2 regions of the Heyndrickxia acidicola genome follow, and region 2 is predicted to be linked to the other one. Evidence: predicted binding sites of a transcription regulator. Region 2 holds the regulator's gene; the other holds the start of a gene.
What was found. Region 2 encodes NrdR, which represses ribonucleotide reductase genes. Its sites were predicted from a motif close to AACACNATATATNGTGTT; they were not measured.

Region 1 (12,531 bases), 280 kb from region 2:
TTTATAGAGATGAACACAATATCCTTTTCATGCTTTCTGGAAATATAACGGGCATCATGGGCTTCTTTCATCGTAATGAATAAAGCTTCGAAAAGCTGAATTGCGTTTTTAATGACACGCTTAGGCCGTTCCCGCTGACTTGAAGACAATGTGATACCTAAAACAGGGCGAATTTTCGGTTCCCCCTCCTTTACAAAAATCCACATTGGAAAGTTGCTTAACACGCCTCCATCTACTATCGTATTGACCCCGCTTAGGCTTCTAAGCTTAATAGGTTCAAAAAAATAAGGCAGACTCGAACTCATTCTAATTGCCCGGGCAACAGGGAAGGTTTCTTTTGGAATACCATACTCTTCTAAATCATCAGGAAGGACCAGCAGCCGGCCGTTTGTTAAATCAGATGCTACCACGTAAAAGGAATTGGGAGGCAAATCAGAAAACGTATAAACGCCTTTTGCCGCAAGCTTTTTTTCAAGCCATTCTTCAAATACATTTCCTTTATAAAGACCCATTCTCCAATAAAGCAGCAGCCACTTTGCAATCGGCATAGGAAGCAACACGTTTCTCGAGTCCAGGAATTCCTTTAATTCTGTTTCATTTAAGAGCATTTCAATCTCATTACTCGAATAACCGGCCGCTGCAAAGCCGGCAAGAATCGACCCTACACTTGTACCAGCAACCCGTTTAAAACGAAACCCTTTTTTCTCCAGCATTTCATAAGCACCTATGAGCGCCAGACCTTTTATTCCCCCGCCGGAAAACACAACATCGATGTCCATACGTCCTCGCCTCTGCTTTCCTCTCCTCATGTTGGAGGTTTCAAGTCATACTCATTGCTCCTGCCCTCATGAGGATATTTCGGAAAAGGGATAATTTCCATTATTCTATTTTTAGGTAAGGCAGAAGAGATTTAGAACAGAAACCTCTCTGCATAAAAAAGGGATATCGTTTTATCCAATAAAAAAAGCCTGCCTCTTTATATTTAAAAGCAAGCTTTTTACAAAGTCTGTGTTTTTGAAGCTTGTTACGATCCGTGCTACAAATACATCACACCTCTCCATTTTGTTTTCGAATAGTTGCATTTCATAAGAAATTGTTTACATTTATTATTTACATTTATTGACATTTCCGAATAAGAATTATGGCAGCTTCCGCGATATCAATAATTCATTTTATCCGGTTTTTGCTCCCACAATTTATAAGGAGCCAGTGAATTATAGAGCTGATAATAATTGAACTACTCAGGTTTTTCACACACATATAATTCCTATTTTTCTAATGATAAGTTGCGATTTGTCCCTCGTTTGCTGCATCTTTGATTAAACCTCAAAAAAAAAGAAGAGGGAATGCATTCCCTCTTCTTTTTACAATCCGCATTTCAGCTGGGCATGGCAATTATCACATGTATTGCATCCACCATGCTCTTTCACTTTACCTGTGCGGCAAACAGGGCAGGTATCCCCTATTTCAGAACCATATGTGACGCTGGTTGATTGAAGCGCCTGAATAGTTTCCACCAGGACGACCTGCTGTTTTTCAGGTTTAAAAGCAACCTCTTGGCCAGTTGTATTTTCTTCTGCCTTTAGGGTCAGTACCTGAGAATCGCGGCTGCCGTCTACATACACTGTACCCCCTTTTGCACCGCCATTGTAAAGTCTTTCGTATACTTTTTGAACCTGCTCCACTGTATAGCCGCTTGGCGTATTAACAGTTTTGGAGATTGAACTGTCAATCCAGCGTTGAATTACGCACTGCACATCTGCATGGGCTTCCGGGGCCAATTCCATTGCCGTTACAAACCATTCTGGGAGCTGGTTAGATTCAGCAGCAGGGTTTGCATCCAGGTACTCCTGTACAATGTCAGCTTTTACTTCAATAAATTTACCAAGACGGCCGCTGCGATAATAAGTAAAGGAGAAGTACGGCTCAAGCCCAGTTGAGCACCCTATCATCGTTCCTGTTGAGCCTGTTGGGGCAACAGTTAACAAATGGGAGTTGCGTATGCCTGTTTCAAGAATCGATTGTCTGATTTCTTCCGGCATTTTTTTCATATAGCCTGTAGAAATGAATGCTTTTCTCAGGCGGGCAGTTTCTTCCTCTGTTTCACCTTGCAAAAAGGGAAAGCTGCCTTTTTCTTTTGCCAGCTCAACGGATGTATTATATGCCGTTACAGCAATTGTTTCAAATACTTTGTCAACAAGCTCATTTCCTTCTTCGGAACCATACTCTTTTTCACAATAGATTAAAAGATCGGCAAGACCCATTACGCCAAGTCCAACTCGTCTTTCACCAAGTGCCTGCTTTTTATTTTCAGCCAGGAAATATGGTGTAGCATCAATGACATTGTCCTGCATACGGACACCAATCTCCACTGTTTTCCTAAGCTTTTCAAAATCAACTGTTTTTGTTGTTTTATCTGCCATCTGCGCGAGATTTACTGCAGCAAGGTTACATACACTGTATGGTGCGAGTGGCTGTTCACCGCATGGATTTGTCGCCACTACCTTTTGTCCATAAGCTTTGGCATTGGTCATGTCATTGGCGTTATCAATAAAGAAGATGCCGGGTTCTGCCGAATAGGTAGCACAGATATTGATCAGATTCCATAGCTCTCGGGCTTTCATTGTGCGGTAAGTACGTACCTTATGCCCAAGTTTTTCCCATTCACGAACGTCTCCTACTTCATGCCATTCATCATTATATTTTGCCATTTCTTCCTTGGTGTAGCTCTCAACATCTGGGAAGCGAAGTTCATAGTCCATGTCTTTTTCTACAGCTTCCATAAAATCGGCTGTTAGGCAAACCGAAATATTGGCACCTGTTAAAAATTCAGGATTATGCACTGTATACGTTCCGCCTGTGTTCAGCTTTTCTTCTGCTTCAAGAATGATGTCGGAGCTGAACCCTCCCTGTCCAGAAATCGGCTTATAGTTCAGGATGCCCTGATACATATCTGTTTCTATTTGTGTAAGAGGAGTAAATTTAAGTTTTTCTCTTGCGTGTTTCTTAATAACCGGGTCACTTGTGTTTTCAATCAGGAATCGAAGAATGCGAGGGTTTTGCATTTTTGAGATGATAAACTCCACAATATCCGGATGCCAAGAGGAAAGCATAATCATTTGGGCGCCTCGGCGAGATCCGCCCTGTTCAACAAGGTGTGTCAGCTTCGCAATATCATCCAGCCATGATACGGATCCTGAGGATTTTCCATTTACGCCTTTTGCAAGAGTATTCCTAGGACGAAGGGTTGAACCGTTTGTACCGACTCCGCCGCCGCGGCTCATTATTTCCATCACTTGTTTTCTGTGCTCTGAAATACCTTCGCGGGAATCCGGGATGAAAGGCATAACATAACAGTTAAAATAAGTTACTTCAGTGTCTGCGCCAGCCCCATATAACACCCTTCCTGCAGGGACAAAGTTTAGGTTTACAAGCTCCTCATAGAACTTTTCAAACCATTCTTTCCGCTTCTCTTCTGTTTTTTCGACGGAAGCCAAGCCTGTTGCGTTTCTTTTTGCAATTTGCTCATAAAAGATTTCAAGAGGCTTTTCAATCACATCTAACGGCCTTGTAATCACTCCTGTTTCAAGCTCACCGGGCTGGTCCAAAGCTGTTCTGTATTCTTCATCAATTAAAATATCAGCTCGGTTATTTTCCCAATCTATATTTTGAATTACCCCCATGCCGCGTGCTGGAAATTTCGGATCTTCTTTTATCGTTAATACCACAAAGTCCCCTTCCGTAAGAGTTACTTTTTCTGTGTCTTTAAAAGCATAACGATCAATCATGACAAGTCTTGAAACACCTTTGTGAGTAATATACATGTCAGGAGTGATAGGGTGTACCTGCGGAAATAAGGAGATGTCCTTATTCAACCTTTCCACATTGATTTTCAGTATTTTTGCAGACGTAACAGACATTCTGATTGCCAACTCCTTCAATCTTTCTTCTACTCTATTTTTTATTTACTATATCTTAAATTATCATGTACTCATCTAAGAAATCAACCGTTTAACACAATATATAGTGGATTATTTTCTTCAATTAACACTACATATAGAAAATAAGGTCAAGGATGTCTGCGTTTGTCAAATAATGAAATACATAATATTAAGCGTAATTTAGAGAGATTGGCAGAATTTGTAGTTATTTTAGAAGAAAATAGGGCAATATCGGGGTTGCGAAAAACCCGAGCAGGAACAAAGGCTAAGAAAAAGGGAAAAAGCTGTATTCTCGCTTCCTCCCCTAAAAAAATATTTTTAATTTTTTCTCTTCCCATATCTTACTTTGCTAACTGAAGCACAGAAATCGTTCATCTCTATTAATGGCAAGGCTCCTGAATTAAAATCTAGGACTGATGCAATTAGTTCTTATTATCTCTTAAAATTCCATTCATGAGACTCATAACGGGATTTCGCCAGATTGTTGACATACTCCAATTCTGACGCAGCCAGTTCATACGGCTCCAATTCAATATTTAACCCTTCTTCAAAGCCCTTTTTAAAAGCTGCTTTTGCTTCATCAAATGAAACGGGCTCATTCCTGATTTCATTCATGGCAACGGCTTTATTTTTAAAGGCTCTTTGCATTCTTTCTTTAACGCGGTCACTTGGGTATTTAAAGATACTGAATAATTTATCTTCATCCAGATCAAGAAGGATGGAACCATGCTGCAAGATGACACCCTTCTGTCTTGTCTGTGCACTTCCAGCTACTTTTCTGCCTTCCACCACAAGTTCATACCAGCTTGGTGCGTCAAAGCATACGGAGGATCGGGGATTTTTAAGGCCCTCTTTTTCTTCCTGAGTTCTCGGCACTGCGAAATAAGCTTCAAGTCCAAGTCCGTGAAATCCCTTTAAGATTCCTTCAGATATCACCCTATACGCTTCTGTAACCGTTTTAGGCATTTCAGGATGCTCTTCGGAAACGATTACACTATATGTAAGCTCATGCTCATGCAGGACGCCGCGTCCTCCTGTAGGGCGTCGAACAAATCCCAGACCATGCCGCTGGACGGCATCGAAATCAATTTCTTTCTCCGCCTTCTGGAAATACCCTATTGAAAGAGTAGCAGGATTCCACCCATAGAATCGAATGGTAGGAGGAATTTTCCCTTCACTATGCCAATCCAGCAATGCCTCATCCAAAGCCATGTTAAAGGACGGGGAACAATGCCCTGAATCAATAAAGCGCCATACCTCTTTTTTCATTTTCATAACCTCTCTATTGTCCAGCTGCGAGCACCATCGGCTCGAGGTCATAAGCCCAGACGTCCGAGAGGTTATAGTGCGATCCTCTCTGCCGTCTAGTCTTATGCTGGTCGCCGATACCCAGGTGCTCTCAGCTTTTCTATTGTCCAGCTGCGAGCATGAAGGTTAAAATTCAAACCTTCCCTTACCATCGGCTCGAGGTCATAAGCCCTGCAGCCGATAATTAGGCGCTCTTTGCTTTACTGAATAAATTTCCACTTATTCAGTTTATCAAATCAAGTCTAGTAAAACAAAGAAAGTGAAACTTTTAATAAAATAATTTTGATTCATTCCCCTATCATGAATATAATAGATTTAGTGCAACATCTTAGAAAGGGGAAAAGAAATTGACTAACTATATTGTACTTATTATCCTGATCGTGGCTGTAATTGCCTACTCAGTATTCACCTACTTCTTCCAAAAGAGAACTGTTAAATCCTTAACAGAAGAGGAATTTAAAGTAGGTTACAGAAAGGCTCAGCTAATTGACGTGAGAGAGCCGAACGAATTTGAAGAAGGACATATTCTGGGTGCTAGAAACATCCCTCTCTCACAGCTTAGAATGAGAGGCAAGGAAATTCGGACTGATCAGCCGGTTTATTTATATTGCCAAACCGGAATGAGAAGCGGACGTGCAGGCCAGACACTTTATCGTAAAGGGTATAGGAACCTTTATCATTTGCAGGGTGGATTTAAAAAATGGACAGGAAAAATTAAAACAAAAAAATAAACCTGCTACAGCAGATTGCTTCAATATAATAATACAATTGCAAACTTATACAGAAGAACCGCAGTCCGTCTGCGGTTCTTTTTGCTTTAGCCTGCCTGCCTGCCTCCATTTCAAATGCTATTCTTATTAGCTATGTATTCTGAATCAGCCCCCTCCCCCTACGATTTGGCAATGAGATATTCTAGAGCCCTGCTTTTTAGAAAGGAAAACGTTATAATAGAATCAAAATATTTTTTGCGCCAATTACATGAATGAAAGGGGAATGTCCTATCCATTTGAAAAGCATTTCATTGAAAACTTCTTTTAAAAAAGATAGCTACCCTTTTACTTTGCCTTTATTTCAATCATTCCACTCACTGTCATTTGATGCCCCTATCATAATATTTGCAGGAGAAAATGGAACCGGCAAGTCTACTCTCCTTCAGGGAATAGCTGCAGCAGCTCAAATCCCATCAGCAGGCGGTTATGAAATCGAAGACGATACTGACTTTATGAATTCAAAAAAGCTTGCTGCTGCTCTGAAATTGAGTTGGAACAATCGAACCAGGAGTGGTTTCTTTTTGCGCTCTGAAGACTTTTTATACTTTACAAAAAGAATATCTCGCATGAAGCAGGAAGCAATAGAAGAATTACGTCTCATACAAGAAGACTATAAAAATAAATCCGATTATGCCCGGAGTCTGGCTGAAATGCCGCATAAGCGGACATTGCATGACCTCAAGAAACTGTATTCAGAAGGTTTGGAGACACGGTCTCACGGAGAAGGTTTTCTTGATTTTTTCAAATCAAGGCTTAAGTCCAATGGCATTTATCTGCTTGATGAGCCAGAAACACCACTTTCTCCTATGCGCCAGCTAAGTTTTATGAGTATGGTAATGGATGCAGTAAAAGAAGGCGCCCAGTTTTTTATCGTAACCCATTCCCCTATTCTGATGGCACTGCCAGGTGCAGAAATTTATTCGTTTGACAGTCATTCTATTGAAAAAGTATCTTATTCCGACGTAGAACACGTCCAAATTACAAAGCAATTCCTCGAAGCACCGGAAAGATTTATTAAGTATTTGTAGGAAGGAAAGTGTATCCTCATAGGACATACAGACTTGTAGGGCATCAATGGAAGTTAAGAAAACGAGTTGTTGACCTATTGCAGAGATTAGATGCGGCGAAGATGGACAACGTTTGGATTGATTTATCTTTTGTACGTAAAGCAACAATCTATGCAAAAACAGCAATAAAAACAACCCCTTGTCCATGGTAATAGGACCAGGGGTTGTTTTTTTAATGATTAGACTGATAACGCAGAACAGGTTTTCTTGCCGCCTGCGCTTCATCAAGGCGCTTTACAAACGTGTTGTAAGGGGCATCCTGAACTACTTCTGGATTTTCTTCAGCTTCTTTTGCAATCTGAATCATTGTATCAATAAAGGAATCAAGCGTTTCTTTTGATTCTGTTTCTGTCGGTTCAATCATAATGCATTCTTCAACATTAAGCGGGAAGTAAACGGTTGGCGGATGGAACCCGAAATCAAGCAGCCTTTTCGCAATATCAAGGGTCCGCACACCCAATTTCTTTTGTCTCCGTCCACTTAATACAAATTCATGCTTACAATGTTGATCGTAAGGAAGATCATAGTATTCAGCCAATCTCCTCATCATGTAATTTGCATTGAGTACTGCATTTTCCGTAACAGCCTCAAGGCCATCAGGACCCATAGATCGGATATACGTATAGGCCCGGACATTGATACCGAAATTTCCGTAGTATGGCTTCACGCGGCCAATAGACTCGGGTCTATCATAATCCAAAATAAACTGTCCGTCTTTTTTTGTTACAACCGGTTTTGGCAAAAATGGAATCAGTTCCTTTTTCACGCCAACTGGTCCGGAGCCTGGGCCGCCGCCTCCATGCGGACCAGTAAAAGTTTTATGAAGATTTAAATGCACAACATCGAATCCCATGTCCCCTGGACGAGCCTTCGATAATACAGCATTTAAATTGGCTCCATCATAATAAAGCTTTCCGCCTACACCGTGGATGATTTCAGCTATCTCTACAATATCCCTTTCAAAGAGACCGAGTGTATTTGGGTTTGTCAGCATAAGCGCAGCTGTGTCCGGTCCGGCAAGGCGCCTCAAATCCTCCAGATCTACCAAGCCTTCTTCATTTGATTTAACCGTAACAGTCTCAAGACCTGCTACTGTAGCAGATGCAGGGTTGGTACCATGTGCTGAATCCGGGACAATGACCTTTGTTCTTTTCATGTCTCCATTAGCCTCATGGAAAGAACGAATCATCATCAGCCCTGTCCATTCCCCATGTGCACCTGCTGCAGGCTGAAGTGTAACCTCGTCCATTCCGGTAATTTCAATTAAGTGCTCCTGCAAATCATACATTAATTCAAGAGCACCCTGTACAGAGCTTTCCTCCTGCAAGGGGTGGATATGAGCGAAACCAGGAAAGCGTGCTACAGATTCATTGATTTTAGGATTATATTTCATAGTACAAGAACCAAGCGGATAAAAGCCTGAATCCACACCATGATTATTTTTCGACAGAAGTGTATAATGTCTCATAATATCCAGCTCTGAGATTTCAGGAAGACCTGGCTCTTCCGTACGTATATAATCAGATGGAATCAACTGGTCAACATTCACTTTTGGCACATCCAGTTCAGGAAGGCTGTATCCAATACGCCCTTCCGTTGATCGTTCAAAAATTAGCGGCATTTCTTGGTTATTATTCATGGCGATCCCCCAATTCCTTTACGAACTCATCAATTTCTTCTTTCGTACGCATTTCTGTTACTGCTACAAGCATATGATTCTCTAATTCTTTATAATTACGGCCTAAATCATAGCCCCCAATAATGCCTTTTTCTAGAAGCTGCTGATTTATTTCCTTTACAGGACTTCGGGTATTAATCACAAATTCATTGAAATTGCCATTTTCAAAAACAACCTCAATTCCCTTTTCCTTGAACTGTGATTTGGCATATTCTGTTTTATAAATATTTTGTAGAGCCATTTCTTTTACGCCTTTTTTTCCAAGAGCTGTCATTGCTACAGATGCAGCAAGAGCATTTAATGCCTGATTTGAACAAATGTTTGAAGTAGCCTTATCCCGGCGGATATGCTGCTCACGAGCCTGCAATGTTAAAACAAAGCCTCTTTTACCATTTTCGTCAATCGTTTGCCCAACGAGTCTGCCTGGTAACTTTCGCATTAGCTTAGATGTAACTGAGAAATATCCGCAGTGTGGACCACCATAGGCAGCCGGAATACCAAAAACCTGTGCGTCGCCAACTACAATGTCGGCACCAAGCTTTCCAGGAGGCGTAAGCGCACCTAATGCAAGAGGATTGCTGGACACGACCATCAGCGACTTCATTTCATGTACAATCGGTTCTAAATCCTTTAACCTTTCTATTTGTCCAAAGAAGTTAGGATATTGGACAACCACTGCCGCCACATTTTCATCCATTAATTCTTTTAATGCATGGATATCCGTTAAGCCGTTTTGATGGGGTATCTCAATTACTTCAATGCCCTGGCCCTTTGCATATGTAAAGAGAACATCTCTTGATTCAGGATGAACTGTCTTCGATACAAGCACCTTTTTTTTGCGTGTATGGCCGCATGAAAGCATTGCTGCTTCAGCTAACGCTGTTCCGCCGTCGTACATGGAGGAATTGGCCACGTCCATCCCGGTAAGTTCACAAATCATGGTTTGAAACTCAAAAATGGCCTGCAATTCACCTTGAGAAATCTCAGGCTGATATGGTGTATAAGCAGTATAGAATTCAGATCTGGAAATAACGTGATCCACAATCGTTGGAATGTAATGATCATATACACCTGCCCCTAAAAAAGAAGCATGGCTTTTTAGGTCTGCATTTTTAGAAGCAAGCTTAGACAGTTCTTTTAATAATGAAGTTTCGGATTTTGCCGGTTTAATATTGTATTGCCCTTTAAAGCGGACTTTTTCCGGAATATCACTAAACAATTCATCAACAGATGAAACCCCTATTGTTTTTAGCATCTCGTTTTGGTCTTGTTCTGTCATTGGTAAGTAACGATGCTTTGCCATACGTGAATTCTCTCCCATCCTACTGTTTTACTATTTTATAAAATGGTGTTGATATAACGGCTGCTTTCAGACGTTTCCCGCGTATTTCCACCTCGAGCTGGCTGCCAATTTCACTATACTCTGCTTTTACAAGAGCAAGCCCAATGCTTTTCTCAAGAGTTGGAGACTGGGTGCCTGTTGTCACCTCGCCGATCTCCTGACCATTTGCAAAGACTTTATATCCATGTCGTGGAATTCCGCGTTCCAGCATTTCAATCCCCACAAGCTTCCTTGGCACTCCATTTTCTTTCTGGCTTTTAAGTGCTTCTTTTCCAATAAAGTCACTGTCTTTATCCAATTTCACAGCAAAGCCAATTTTTGCTTCCAGCGGACTGATATCTTTGGATAGTTCCTGCCCATAAAGTGCGAGAGTTGCTTCAAAGCGAAGCGTATCCCTTGCGCCCAGGCCGCAAGGAAGAATTCCTTCTTCTTCTCCGGCAGCAAGCAGTGCCTTCCATAAATGGACTGCATCACCTGACTGGGAATAGATCTCAAACCCGTCTTCTCCGGTATAGCCTGTCCGGGAAACCAGGGCAACAGCTCCATCCACATTTACTTTTTCTTTGAATTTAAAGGGCTTGATTTCAGATAAATCCGTGTCTTTGACAAGCTTTTGAAGGATACGCTCAGCCTTTGGACCCTGTATAGCTAACTGCGAGATTTCAGCTGAGATATTTGTCAGGATGACATCTCCTTCAATATGCTGTTTTAACCACTCAAAGTCTTTTTCAATATTAGAAGCATTTACAACTAATAAATAATCCTGGTCCTTGCACTTGTAAACAAGTAAATCATCTACCGTTCCGCCGTTTTCATAGCACATCGCCGTATATTGCGCCCCGCCATCGGATAGCTTGGAAACATCATTTGTCAGCATCTTCTGTAAAAATGACAGACTGTCTGCACCCTTTACCGTAAATTCTCCCATGTGTGATACATCGAATAAGCCGGCATTTGACCTTACTGCCTGATGCTCCTGTTTAATGCTTGAAAATTGAACAGGCAATTCCCATCCTCCAAAGTCAATGGTTTTTCCGCCATATTCCTTGTAGACTTCAAATAGTGGTGTCCTTTTTAATTCTTCCACCGAGCTTCCCCCTGTCGCATCCCGTATTGTTTGTGTTTGGTTCAATTATCAAACCTGTGTTTAGCTGACATCTAAAGCTGCATTTGTTTTAAAATTTAGACATAAAAAAAGACAGAATAACCCCTAAGTGTTTTCTGTTCTCTGTCCTGGCACCTGAAAGTTTACCAAAAGGTTTTCCTCGTGGGTGGCTTTCTTTCATAAGAAAGCTCTCTCCAGAGCTGCGTCCGACATGTGTCTTTTTGCCTGAGAGATTCACAACCATGTTGCTTGCTCCTTCGGCGCTGCATACGCAGTCTCTCCCCATGTCATCATTCGCCTATATTTAATTTAATAATGGGCATACTGATAAAAAACACTAGCAAGAAAGTCTTTTGATATGTCCTTTATTTATAAGCTTTAAAACTATTTTCATCCTATCATTAAACATCTATTTTTAGCAATCTTTTTTTAAACTTTTCATAAAATTTCTACCTAATTTTCGCCGAAAAACCGAATGTTTTTCATCAAAAAACCATAAACATTCGTTTATTTTTAAAAAAGGAGAGTCTCAGCATGGATATTAGCATTAATTTTGACCAATCCTGGGGAGAAGAGTTATTACAGCGCTTTCAAAACGATGGTCCATGGGGCAATTGGGAGCTTTATAAACTGGCCATTGAAATGGAAAAGCACCATATTATTCCAGAATTCGAGGGATTGCAGGCTCCAAAGCATTTATCCGGCCTCAAACCCCTTCCCCATCAGCTGGAGGTCGCCAAACAGGTAGTCGAAAATATGAATGGGAAAGCCATTCTTGCAGATGAGGTGGGCCTCGGTAAAACGATTGAAGCTGGCTTAATTTTAAAGGAATATATGATTCGCGGACTCGTTAAAAAAGTATTAATTTTAGTTCCCGCTTCTCTTGTTTCCCAATGGGCATTTGAATTAAATACAAAATTTTATATTCCCGCAATAGCCCAGAAAAAAAGCTATGTCTGGGAACAGTGCGATTGTGTGGTGTCCTCTATTGACACTGCCAAGAGAAGCCCTCACCGAGAAATCATTTATGAACAAAATTACGATCTTGTAATTATTGATGAAGCCCATAAGCTAAAAAACCATAAAACTAAAAACTACGAATTCGTTCAAAATCTTAAAAAGAAATTTTGTTTATTGTTAACCGCTACTCCAATTCAAAACCGTATCGATGAGATTTTCCATCTTGTTTCCTTATTAAAACCCGGCCACCTTGGAAATGAATCCTTTTTTATGGATAAATACAAAAAAGGAGACCGTTCGATTAATGAGGATGAACATTTACGTCACTTGGTAAATAAAGTCATGATTCGAAATCGCAGG
Region 2 (12,531 bases):
GGGACGAGGTTAACGCGGTACCACCCTAATTAACATATACGCTTCATATGTTCACTTCATTGAGATAACGGCTTTTCTGCCGAGTCCATCTTTACGCTTCCTAAAGAAAACGGTCCCGATGCTGACTCAAGGGGTGAATTCACTTAATGGTTTGCCATAAAAATGCTTGCAGTCAACGGCATTTTCTCCCTTGATGGCTTTCAATAGGCTACTGATCCCTGTCAAAGTCTTTGACTTTCATTCAATTGTTTCTATTATAGTATGCTGAATAACAAAATTCAAATGTATTTTATAAAGATTGGTCCTACGCCCTTAGGTAGTAAAGTAAAATTCCTGCGGCAATGGCTACGTTCAACGATTCACTTTTTCCGTAGATAGGAATATACAGGTTTTGGTCTGTAAGCTCAAGTAGCTCCTTCGATACTCCATTCCCTTCATTCCCCATCAGCAGAGCGAATGTTTGTCCTGGTTCTGCCTCTTTAAAAGAAGATGCTCCCTCCAAGGCAGTTCCATATACAGGGGTTCCCGCCGTTTTTAGCCGGTCAATCCACTCTTTTAAATCCCCCGCCAAAATATCAAGGTGAAAATGACTCCCCTGCGCTGAACGAAGAGCCTTTGAGTTGTAGAGGTCGACCGTTCCTTTCCCAAGTATCACCGCATCAATACCAGCTGCATCTGCTGTTCTAATCATCGTCCCAAGATTACCTGGATCCCGGATGGCATCCAGAAGCAAATACTTCTTGTTTTCTAAAGAAGATATGTTTGCCTTCTTCATTTCACAAAGAGCAAATACGCCTTGGGACGTTTCAGTATCCGATATTTCTCTGCTGATTTCAGGTGAAATATAAGTCAATGGAATATTGCTGAGATCCCAGGACGTTGGCAAATTGGTATCTTCCGTAATAATGAGCTCCACGACTTCATCTTTATGGTTTAATGCTTCCTCAACAAGATGAAATCCTTCAATTAAATATGTATGTGTCTTTTCCCGTTCTTTTTTAGTTAATAGCTTTTTCCACTGCTTTACTTGTGGATTCTTAGCAGATTGTATATGTTTCACAGAATATAAACTCCTTTTTTTGCACTCATATGCTTTATTATATCTTAAATTTCATACATATAAAATTCCAATTAGCAAATGCTAGTTTAGACACTATTACTAAAAGGAGTGCGCCATAGATGAATTTAAATCTCCGTAATGCCGTCATTCATAATGTCAGCGGAAACACGCAGGATCAGCTAAAGGATACCATTGTCGATGCTATTGAAAGAGGCGAAGAAAAAATGCTTCCAGGCCTTGGAGTTTTATTCGAGGTAATTTGGAATAACGCTGATGAAAAAGAAAAGAGTATGATGCTTGAAACATTAGAAGATGGATTAAAGCATTAAACTCTTTCTCAATGAAGAAGAAGCACATGAAGCCGCCGCAGGAATGATAGTACAATTTTTGCGGCGGCTTTGTTGTATTTGGGCGGTTTAATTGTCAGCAGCTAAATCACATAATCCATTCCTTTTTTCCTAATAACTCCGTTTATCATGTGAGTTACAGAACTTTATAAGAAATAAAAAGCCAGTGAATCACCGGGCTTATTTTTATTAAAAACGCCAACCTTTAGTCAAATGTAATCGCATTCACTGCGTCGCGATCCAGACGTTTGATGACTTCTGTGATCAGCTTAACAGCATTCTCATAGTCATCTCGGTGGAGCATGGCAGCATGTGAATGGATGTAGCGTGTTGCAATGGTAATAGATAGTGACGGCACACCATTTGCAGTTAGATGAATGGAACCTGAATCTGTTCCCCCGCCTGGAATGGATTCAAATTGGTATGGGATGTTTAATTCATCCGCAACGCCAACCACCACATCCCTCAAACCTTTATGAGAAATCATCGATGCATCATAAAGGACAATTTGAGGTCCTTTGCCCATTTTGCTCATTGCTTCTTTTTCCGTAATGCCAGGTGTGTCTCCTGCAATCCCTACATCGACACCAAACGCAATATCTGGCTGAATTTTTTGCGCAGCCGTTTTAGCACCGCGAAGGCCCACTTCTTCTTGAACCGTTCCTACACCATACACTACATTTGGATGATCTTCATTTTGAAGGTTTTTCAGAACATCAATGGCAATGGCACAGCCGATGCGGTTATCCCATGCTTTTGCCAAAAGCATTTTTTCATTATTCATGACGGTGAACTCAAAATAAGGTACCACCATATCGCCTGGTGTCACGCCCCACTCAACAGCTTCTTCACGGCTTGAAGCTCCGATATCAATGAACATATCTTTAATTTCGTAAGGCTTCTTGCGTGCTTCAGGAGATAACACATGCGGAGGCTTTGAGCCTATCACACCAGTAATGTCCCCTTTTTTGGTGACGATGGTGACACGCTGTGCAAGCATAACCTGTGACCACCAGCCTCCAACCGTCTGGAAACGCAGGAAGCCTTTATCATCAATTTTTGTAATCATAAAGCCAACTTCGTCCAGATGGCCGGCTACCATAATTTTCGGACCGTTGCTGTCGCCGATTTTCTTAGCAATTAAGCTGCCTAGTCCGTCTGTTTCTACTTCGTCTGCCAATGGCTCTATGTATTTTTTCATTACCTGGCGCACTTCGTATTCATTGCCAGGGATGCCTTTTGCATCCGTTAATTCCTTAAGCATGGTTAAGGTTTCGTCCAGCTTTGCCATAATAGAATCCCCCCGTATAGTTTTGTACTGTCTTATTATAATCCAAACGATGTAAATGTACAAAAATTCAGCCATTAACCTGAGGTACTTTCTGCTCTCCTGCTGGTTGATTTCCGCTACAGGCACTCGCTTTCCGCGGGGCGGTAGAGGAGCCTATTGTTAGCAAGCTTCTGAGGGGTATCCCTTTGGCCAGCTTTTCCCGCAGGAGTCTCGCGCCTTCCACTTCAATCAACATGGGTTTCAAATCTACATTGGACTATAGCTGGGACATTGGGTACGTTCTAATCTTCCTGCTGGTTGATTTCCGTATCGTTCATCATACTTCACTTTAAGATACCTAAAGTAAAAGCAGCCAAAGAAATATAAAAGCCATCCCCGACTCATTCAGGAATGGCTTTTCGTTTAATCTATTAAAGAGCTGTTTTTGCTTTGCTTGCTAATTCAGCGAATGCTTTTTCATCGTGAATTGCAAGGTCAGCAAGCATTTTACGGTTTACTTCGATGCCAGCAACTTTAAGTCCGAACATTAAACGGCTGTAAGAAAGACCGTTCATGCGAGCAGCTGCGTTGATACGAGTGATCCAAAGTTTGCGGAAGTCGCGTTTTTTCTGGCGACGATCGCGGTAAGCATACATATAAGATTTCATTACTTGCTGGTTAGCAACTTTGAATAATGTATGTTTTGAACCAAAATAACCTTTAGCTAATTTAAGAACTTTTTTACGACGTCTGCGGGTAACTGTACCGCCTTTTACACGTGGCATATTATTTCCCTCCTATTTAAATCTCGATCATTACTTAATATTGTCAAGCATATGGCGAATGCGTTTGAAATCACCTTTAGAAACGATCGCTGCTTTACGAAGCTTACGTTTTTGTTTTGTAGATTTGTTGGCAAATAAATGGCTAGTGTAAGCGTGAGAACGTTTTAATTTGCCGGAACCTGTTCTTTTGAAACGCTTTGCTGTGCCGCGGTGAGTTTTCATTTTTGGCATGTGCTATTCCTCCTCAATGCATCACTTTTCATTTTTTGGTGCTAATACTAAGAACATGCTGCGACCGTCCATTTTCGGTTTTGATTCAATTGTGCTGACTTCTGCACATGCTGTTGCAAAGCGGTCAAGAACTCGCTGGCCAATTTCCTTATGTGTAATGGCACGGCCCTTGAATCGGATTGACGCTTTTACTTTGTCTCCATTTTCAAGAAACTTAATCGCATTGCGAAGCTTTGTATTGAAATCATGTTCTTCGATTGTCGGGCTCAAACGAACCTCTTTTAAGTTGATAATTTTTTGATTTTTACGTGCTTCTTTATCTTTCTTCTGCTGTTCAAAACGGTACTTTCCATAGTCCATGATACGGGCTACAGGCGGTTTAGCATTTGGAGCAACAAGAACAACATCAAGATTTACACGGGAAGCAATTTCCATTGCTTCATTTCGAGATTTGACACCAAGCTGCTCGCCGTTTTGATCGATAAGACGAAGTTCACGGGCACGAATACCTTCGTTAACCATCATGTCTTTGCTAATAGTTAGCCACCTCCAAGGTTTTTTCGCGAAGAAATGGATCTTCGCATAAAAGCTGCTTAAGCTGCAGACTTTATAAAAAGTCTTACAGTTCACAGTTGCTTTTGTAACTGGTTTTGAATCAGAATATCATCTTTACAAACCCACCTGCACACCTGTCCCGCGCATATTGAGTGACTTTTTACGCAATAAAAAAGTGCGGGACGTTGAAGGAACCCGCACTACATTCGCATGAATAGTCTTGAATGTTATGAAACCTAAAACCTGTCAACTACAACTATGCGTCAATCAGGTGAGAAGCGGGCTGCCTCTTCTTGCTCGATCTGATATTCAATTTACCTTAGATACTATATCACAAAACAGATTTTCATGTCAAATCCTAGACTTAGTAAAGTTCATTTATAACAACATTGTTTATGATATCAAAGACTGGATTCAAGTGCAAGACCTTTTTATAATATTCTTCCTCGGAAAAAGCTAATTTTTGACTAATATCCTTTACAAGTCCTCTAAATCCTTTCTATTCTCTCAAAAAAACAAGGGAAATCACTCTCCCTTGTCTGTTGTTTTCTATTATCTCTTTACTTCTTTTTGAAGTGCAGCCAGGAAATCATCAAAAGAAATCGTTTCTGATTTTTGTTCACCGTATTTACGGACATTTACGGCTTTCTCCTGCATTTCATTATCCCCCACTACCAGCATATAAGGAATTTTTTGCATTTGGGCTTCACGAATCTTATAGCCCATCTTCTCATCCCTGTTATCAAGCTCCACCCTAAACCCTTCACGTTGAAGCTTTTCTTGAATTTCTTTAGCATAATCATAATGGGCTTCATTCGAAACCGGAATGACTTCCACTTGAACAGGAGCCAGCCAAGTTGGGAATGCACCCTTATATTCTTCAATCAAAAAGGCCACAAAACGCTCCATTGTTGAAACAACTCCTCGATGGATAACAACCGGGCGGTGAGGCTTTCCATCTTCCCCTACATACGTTAAGTCGAAACGCTCAGGAAGCAAGAAATCAAGCTGTACAGTTGAAAGAGTTTCGTCTTTTCCAAGAGCTGTGCGAACCTGAACGTCGAGCTTTGGACCATAGAATGCTGCTTCGCCTTCCGCTTCATAATAGTTAAGGCCGATTTCATCCATTGCTTCCTTCAGCATGCTTTGTGCTTTGTTCCACATTTCATCATCATCGAAATACTTCTCTTTATCTTCAGGATCACGGTAGGATAAACGGAAAGTATAATCATTAATATCAAAGTCCTTATACACTTCCAAAATCAAATTAACCACACGGATAAATTCATCTTTAATCTGGTCAGGACGGACAAAGACATGGGCATCATTCAGTGTCATTCCGCGCACCCTCTGCAGCCCGGCCAAGGCACCCGACATTTCGTAACGGTGCATTAATCCAAGTTCCGCAATACGGATTGGAAGCTCGCGGTAGCTGTGAATGGCGTTTTTATAAATCATCATGTGATGAGGGCAGTTCATAGGGCGAAGGACCATTTGTTCATTGTCAAGATCCATAACCGGGAACATATCCTCATGATAGTGATCCCAGTGGCCGCTTGTTTTATAAAGTTCCACATTTGCCATAATTGGTGTATAAACATGGCTGTAGCCCAAGCGTTCTTCTTTATCCACGATATAACGCTCAATTGTTCGCCTAATTGTTGCACCCTTTGGAAGCCATAACGGAAGACCCTGTCCAACCTGCTGGGAGTTCATAAACAAGCCTAATTCCTTCCCAATTTTCCGGTGGTCACGTTCTTTTGCTTCTTCCAGGAATTTTAAATGCGCTTCAAGTTCTTCCTTTTTGAAAAACGCTGTACCATAAACACGCTGCAGCATTTTTTTGTTGCTGTCTCCGCGCCAGTATGCCCCTGCAATGCTTAGAAGCTTGAATTCCTTGATTTTTCCTGTTGATGGGACATGAACTCCGCGGCAAAGATCAAAAAACTCACCTTGTTCGTAAATGGTTACCTTCTCATCAGCCGGAATGGCATCAATCAATTCCTGCTTGTATTCATCACCTGCAAAAAGCTGTTTCGCTTCTTCGCGTGATACCTCTTTACGGACAACTTCCAGGTTCTCGTTTACAATTTTTTTCATTTCTTTTTCAATCTTAGGCAAATCTTCAGGAGTTATAGACACTTCCAAATCCATATCATAGTAAAATCCGCCGTCAATGACAGGTCCCACTCCGAGTTTTACATTGCCGTATAAGCGTTTAACAGCCTGTGCCATTAAATGTGCAGTACTATGGCGAAGCACTTCAAGCGCGTCTTGATGATCCGGGGTTACGATCTCAATAGATCCGCCTTCTTCAAGCGAACGGCGTAAATCCACTAATTGGCCATTCAATTTGCCTGCTATCGCTTTTTTCTTTAAGCCAGGGCTAATAGATGCAGCGATATCTTCGGTTGTTGTTCCTTGTGGAAATTCCTTTATAGCTCCATCAGGGAAAGTCATTTTTAAAACGTCTGACATGTTCGTCACTCCTTTATCTTTCTAAAGAATATAAAAAAACCCGCCCCTGGAAAGGGACGAGTTTTGTTCACACGTGGTTCCACCCTAATTTCCATTTCATTTCAACAGAAAATAAAATGGCTTTCGGCTTTTTTAACGGAATAACCCGTCAACCGCTAGTGATTCCTATTATTAAGGCTGTTCACGGTTGAAGTTTAAAGGCGGTAAGTATCCAATTCGTGTTGGAAAGGTTGCAGCCTTGCCTTTCCTCTCTGAAAACCGTAAAAGAATACCCTTGTCCTTATCATTACCTTTTACATTATGGTAAATGGAATTTATTGATATGTACGTAATTATAAAAGGTTATTTAGAAAAAAGCAAGGGAGAAAAAGGTTAAGGCTCTTTTCGTACACTTTGTTGCTATTTGATATAAACAAATCTTAAAAATCCAGGTTCTATATCAAAACTTGTGATTTACTAGCGAAAAGATGCCACGAAAAAAGACAGCTCACAGAATGTTCCATTTTACGCAAAGCAGCAATCTATGCGAAAACCATCAAGATTAAAAATCATTCACCGCATCCCGGGTATATCCGCATTTTTGATTCCAGAAATCTTCTTTCCTTAATAAAGTGATCCGTTCTTCAAAGATATTTTGAATGGTCCTGATTAAGGCTACATCAGGATTGTCTGTATACAAATAAATAGAAGCAGGCGCAAGGGACAGAAGGGGTGCAATGGTTACCGAATCAATGTATACGGGATGGTTTGTGAGAAGCCGGCGGTCGATCAGTTCTTCCATATCTTTTTTTGTCATTTTTTCAAAGTCTTCATGAAAAAACTCTCCATATTCTTCAAAATAAATACGAACTATGTTTTTTCTCGGCTTGCGGTTTTTAACATAATCCCGGAGCATCTGGATAAATACCTGGTAATCTTGCTCCATCTTATACTCATCAATGGCCATTTCAATATAGCTTGTTAAACATTGAAAATAATCCTTTAACCGAAATGTTATAAACGAGTCAAATGAGATGGAATCCCCCTGTCGGATAAAAGAAGAAACAGCATCATGGATCATCCGTGTTTCATCCACTTCCCCAACAAGCGAAGTCAGTTCCTTGCGTTCTCCTTTAAACATGCCGTCAACTATTTCTGTTATGTTGTCCTGTTCCTCCGCTTCTTTAAAATAGTACATATCACTGAGGATATCTTTTACCCAGTCATTCCGTTTTTTTATCATAATAAAGTGGACAATGGCCTCCTGAATCTCTATTGTACCAGTATCCACTTCGGAAATGGTCATAGTGTACTGCTTTTGATTCTGAAAGATCGTTTCTGAGAAATAAATGCTTCTTCCTCTTTTTGCAAAGTATTCTTTAAGCCATACGGCATCATCAAAGCCTTTTACGATAAGTTCCACTCTTGGCCCCCCTTAACCTGACATTCATCCTGCTAAATCCTTATTTCTGCCTCAAGCTCAATATGGAATTCCTATGACAGGAGTTACTAAATTATATGGAGGGCTTGTTTGATTTAGAATAGAAAAAAGCAAAAGGACAGGCGTTTACATGCCTGTCCTTCTGTTGGGTCCTTCCACCCTGACCGGAGTCGTAAGATATTTTATCCTCTCCATTATGCGGGCAGCCTTCAATTTTTCCTCTTCGCCTCTTTGCGTGTAGCTTAAATGATGCTGAAGACCTTGATAATCAAAATTCGAAGTGAAAATGGTTGGCAGATTTTCCTGCATCCTGAATTGGACGATCGAACCTAAAATTTCATCTCTTGTCCAGCTCGTCATTGCTTCCGCACCAATGTCATCAAGCATAAGAATAGGGGCTTTTTTTACTCTCTCAAGCTTTTCGCTTAAAGTGTGATCACCAAGAGACTGCTTCATTTCCCTAAAGAATTCAGGTACATATACAATCAATGAGGCTATTTGTTTTTCTGCAAGCTGATTTGCAATGGCACCAAGCAAATAGGATTTCCCTACACCAAAGTTACCGTATAAATACAGGCCCTTCATCTTTTTGCCCGGCTCATATCTGCTTGCAAAGTCAACTGCAAATTCATAGGCATTCAGCCTGCCCTCTGTATCAAGAGAGAAATCACCAAAAGACGCTCCAAGTATGTCCTTTGGCATATAAATGCTTTGGATCATTTTTTCTAGTTGTTTTCTTTCATCATCAATTGCCTTGCGATGACACTTTCTGTAATGAATGTCGATTGAGCTGCCTCTTAAGGAAAGCTCCGGCTCGTATCCATTCATCATGTTGGCGCATTCCCCAAGACTCGGGCAATTTCGGCAATTCTTCGCCTGAGAAATATATTCATACAGCTTCATCATGCTGTTTTTAAGCATTGTCTGGGTAATTTCACCAGTGTGTTCCCTTAAAAAGGCTTGAACATCAGGATGTGACATAATCTCCTGCTTCATTTGCTCATACCTTTGCTGAAAGCCGCCGCTGTTCATCATTCTCCCAAGGGTCTGGTCAATCCTGTCCATTCAATCACCGCCTATTTCTTAAATTTCTTTTGAAGTTCTTCCAATCTCTTACGTTTTTCTTCTATTGATTCCTGATCCGGCTTTGCCTGGACACTTTGATTTTCTGTCTCATCATTTTCCACAAACCAGTCAGGAAGCTTTTCCTTTCGGATTGGCTGTTTCCGGACGTTATTCTGGGTTTTCTTGTTTTCCGCCCACTCCTGATACTGGCGATGCTCATTCTTTGCCAGCTCCATTGCCTCTTTAACAGACTTAACCTTTTTCCTGGACCAATGAGAAGCAATCTTTTCCAAATAATTCTTTGAAAGCTTCATATCTGTCTTCAGCATAACATATTGAATGAGAACATTGGTAACACCAGGTGACAGCTGCTGCTGGAACATCACTTCTTCAAGAGCCTGCAGATCACCCTTGGAAGGCTCCGCTCCATCTGAAATATCAATGAGGAGCTGTCTAGGAGAAGTCGTTTCAAGATAAGCAATCAGTTTTTCTTCCTGCGTAGACACCTTTTCAGTACTTCCCCGGTAAACTGGGGGCTGTATCCTGTCAACAAGATTCGGCAATTCATTTGCATTCTCAATTTGATACCAGTCTCTGGCAGCTTTGCGGAGTTCCTCAATATCAATCTCCTGCTCATCATTTAAAGCAGTAAGCAGGAGATTTTTCATGTCAACTGCGTTAATATTGTATAAAAATGATAATTTAAGAATGGCTTCTTTCACTGGAGCCGTCAGTGCCCTCTGTGGCAGTATCATTTCGTGAAGACCGGCTTTTAGTATTTCAAAATCAAAATCCGTATTTTCGATTTTGATCGAGCTTGTTTCTTTCCGTGTAAAATATTCATGGTCGGACATCACCCTGCTTTCATGCTGTCCCTCTTCATCCATAAGAATGTTTGCCCCGCCAGCTTGTGACGCAAAGACATCCTGAAAGGTACGTGTAATTTCCTGATATTCATGAGTAATTGGTGATTTGTCTGAAAAGTATTTTTTCAAACGGGAGAAATGAGCTTTCCCAAGCTTTCTATAAAGAAATACATTTAACATGCCATCAGTAAAAAACTGTTCCGGGGATAATGGAGGCTGCAATTCATAAATAAACATCCGCTCATCCCCCGTTTTTTGAACAAAAGATTTTAACAGTCCCATTCCTTCCAGCTTTATTCGGTATTCATATATCTCCCTTAAATTTACAGATAAAAAATTCATAAGATGGTAATGAGTCCATTCCTCTGATGAAAGCCGGTTCTCCTCCACTTCGCTCCAAAGAGTCATGTAAAGACTAAAGCATCCGGCGCCAATTAAAGGCTGATATAATAATGATAGCACCTTTCGGTCAAAATCATGCAAAATCCCATTTAAGGCTACTTGGTAACGATCCACAGGCTGCATATGATTCCATAATTGATTCATGGATGGCACATCCTTAACTTTTTGTGCATGGATAAGCAAAGTTGAGTGAGGCTCATTTAACAGTCAATGAAAAAAGACAGTCAAACGAGCCTGCAAGTCAATGTCTATTAGGATGAAGCTGAGCTTCATTTTAAGATCAATCTTTTTTTAAAAGATCCTTCAGCTCTTCTAAAAAAACATTTAAATCTTTAAATTGCCTGTAGACGGAAGCAAATCGGACATAGGCAACTTCATCAAGAGCTGCAAGCTTATCCATAACCATTTCACCGACAATTTCAGAATTCACTTCAGAATAGCCTTTGCTGCGAAGGCTGTTTTCTATTTCCATCGGTATTTTTTCTAAATCAGCCAACGCCACAGGCCGCTTTTCACACGCTTTAATGAGTCCACGCAAAATTTTGTCACGGTTAAACTCTTCCCTGACTCCTTCTTTTTTCACAACAATCAGCGGTGTTTCTTCCACTTTCTCGAATGTTGTGAAACGATATAGACACTCCTCGCATTCTCGCCTTCTTCGGATGGAACGTCCTTCATCAACAGGGCGCGAGTCAACTACCCTGGTGCTATTATGATGGCAAGACGGACATTTCATTTAATCAGCTCCGTTCAAACGAACACTATTATCTACATGATATATAAAAGCCTCAAAAATCACAAGAATTTATTATAGGAAAAGCGAAGTGTGCCCGCTTATCGGCGACCAGCATAAGACAAGGCGGCTAAGAGGTTCGCTCTTTAACCTCTTTGATGGCTTGGATTATGACCTCGAGCCGATGGCACACGGAGCTGGACAGGGAAAAGCGAAGTGTGCCCGCTTACCGGCGACCAGCATAAGACAAGGCGGCTAAGAGGTTCGCTCTTTAACCTCTTTGATGGCTTGGATTATGACCTCGAGCCGATGGCACACGGAGCTGGACAAAAGGAAAAGCGGAGGGCATCCGTTCAGCGATGTCCGGTGTGAGTCAAGTCGGGCAGTATTGCGCAAACTCCAAATTGCACCAGTAAATTACCTCTATAACAAAAAAGAGTGCGCCAATGTAATCATCGGCCACTCTTTTCGTTTTTATTTTCATGTCCATATTGACTTTAGTTACAGATTAGTGTGCTGCCACTTTTGCTTTCTTCATTTGGACTGGACCCATACCTCTAGGCAGTTCCATTTTTTCACATGTTTCAGCTTCCAACGCTTCAGCAATGTAATCCGCTGCAATATTCGGATCAAGATCACCACATGTATAGACATCTATACTTGCGTAACCATGCTCGGGAAAGCTATGAATGGTTAAATGTGATTCAGAAATGATCACAACACCGCTCACACCTTGTGGAGCAAACTTGTGAAAAGCTACTTCCCTTATTTCGGCACCGGACTTTAATGCTGCATCAACAAACGTTTTTTCAATAAAATCCATGTTGTTCAGTTTATTAAAGTCACAACCCCATAATTCAGATATTACATGACGACCCATTGTTTCCATCGATCGTTCCCCCTTAAAGATAGATTTTAGCGATCTAAGAACAATTTGCAATATTTGAGTTATGCAACTACCACGGGGGAAAGTTAGTCCAGAGAGGTCCTAACCCTTTAAGTAACTGCAAGTCTATTCAATTTTCTGCATCTTGTCATTCATGAGCTAATAAGTTCACGAAAAATAGTATACTTGGTTTAGAGTGGTTTTGCAACATGTGAATATGATTTTATTTTGTGAATCTCGAAAAACCAAAGAATTTTAGGTGGGAAATGCCATTTCACTTTGTCTTCGCCAAAGTCACCTGATTACGGCGACATCATCAGTTGGGATCGTCCAAACTGTTTCATTTTAGTCAGTTGTTCAACTCCCTTCACTTTTGTTAAAGCTGTTTTCACTTCGATTGCTGCCTTCTTAGAGGCATCATTACTCGCTCTGT

Region 1: the regulator NrdR is predicted to act here: its motif matches at 4,014-4,031, upstream of A5N88_RS01655 (vitamin B12-dependent ribonucleotide reductase).

What each region holds. Positions count from the first base shown of each region.
Region 1 is NZ_KV440953.1:356,732-369,262, reverse strand. Features, by position in the region: gene A5N88_RS01660 (patatin-like phospholipase family protein) at 1-779, opposite strand, end outside; gene A5N88_RS01655 (vitamin B12-dependent ribonucleotide reductase) at 1,365-3,920, opposite strand; gene A5N88_RS01650 (hypothetical protein) at 4,086-4,298, shown strand; gene A5N88_RS01645 (lipoate--protein ligase family protein) at 4,374-5,210, opposite strand; gene A5N88_RS01640 (rhodanese-like domain-containing protein) at 5,597-5,980, shown strand; gene A5N88_RS01635 (AAA family ATPase) at 6,256-7,047, shown strand; gene gcvPB (aminomethyl-transferring glycine dehydrogenase subunit GcvPB) at 7,259-8,725, opposite strand; gene gcvPA (aminomethyl-transferring glycine dehydrogenase subunit GcvPA) at 8,718-10,067, opposite strand; gene gcvT (glycine cleavage system aminomethyltransferase GcvT) at 10,087-11,193, opposite strand; glycine riboswitch at 11,333-11,411, opposite strand; glycine riboswitch at 11,415-11,505, opposite strand; gene A5N88_RS01615 (DEAD/DEAH box helicase) at 11,746-12,531, shown strand, end outside.
Region 2 is NZ_KV440953.1:78,902-91,432, reverse strand. Features, by position in the region: gene A5N88_RS00370 (TrmH family RNA methyltransferase) at 305-1,060, opposite strand; gene sspI (small acid-soluble spore protein SspI) at 1,180-1,389, shown strand; gene A5N88_RS00360 (M42 family metallopeptidase) at 1,613-2,698, opposite strand; gene rplT (50S ribosomal protein L20) at 3,109-3,462, opposite strand; gene rpmI (50S ribosomal protein L35) at 3,493-3,693, opposite strand; gene infC (translation initiation factor IF-3) at 3,715-4,218, opposite strand; ribosomal protein L20 leader region at 4,412-4,549, opposite strand; gene thrS (threonine--tRNA ligase) at 4,801-6,726, opposite strand; T-box leader at 6,776-7,022, opposite strand; gene ytxC (putative sporulation protein YtxC) at 7,268-8,128, opposite strand; gene dnaI (primosomal protein DnaI) at 8,273-9,211, opposite strand; gene A5N88_RS00325 (replication initiation and membrane attachment family protein) at 9,223-10,623, opposite strand; gene nrdR (transcriptional regulator NrdR) at 10,760-11,215, opposite strand; gene speD (adenosylmethionine decarboxylase) at 11,721-12,101, opposite strand.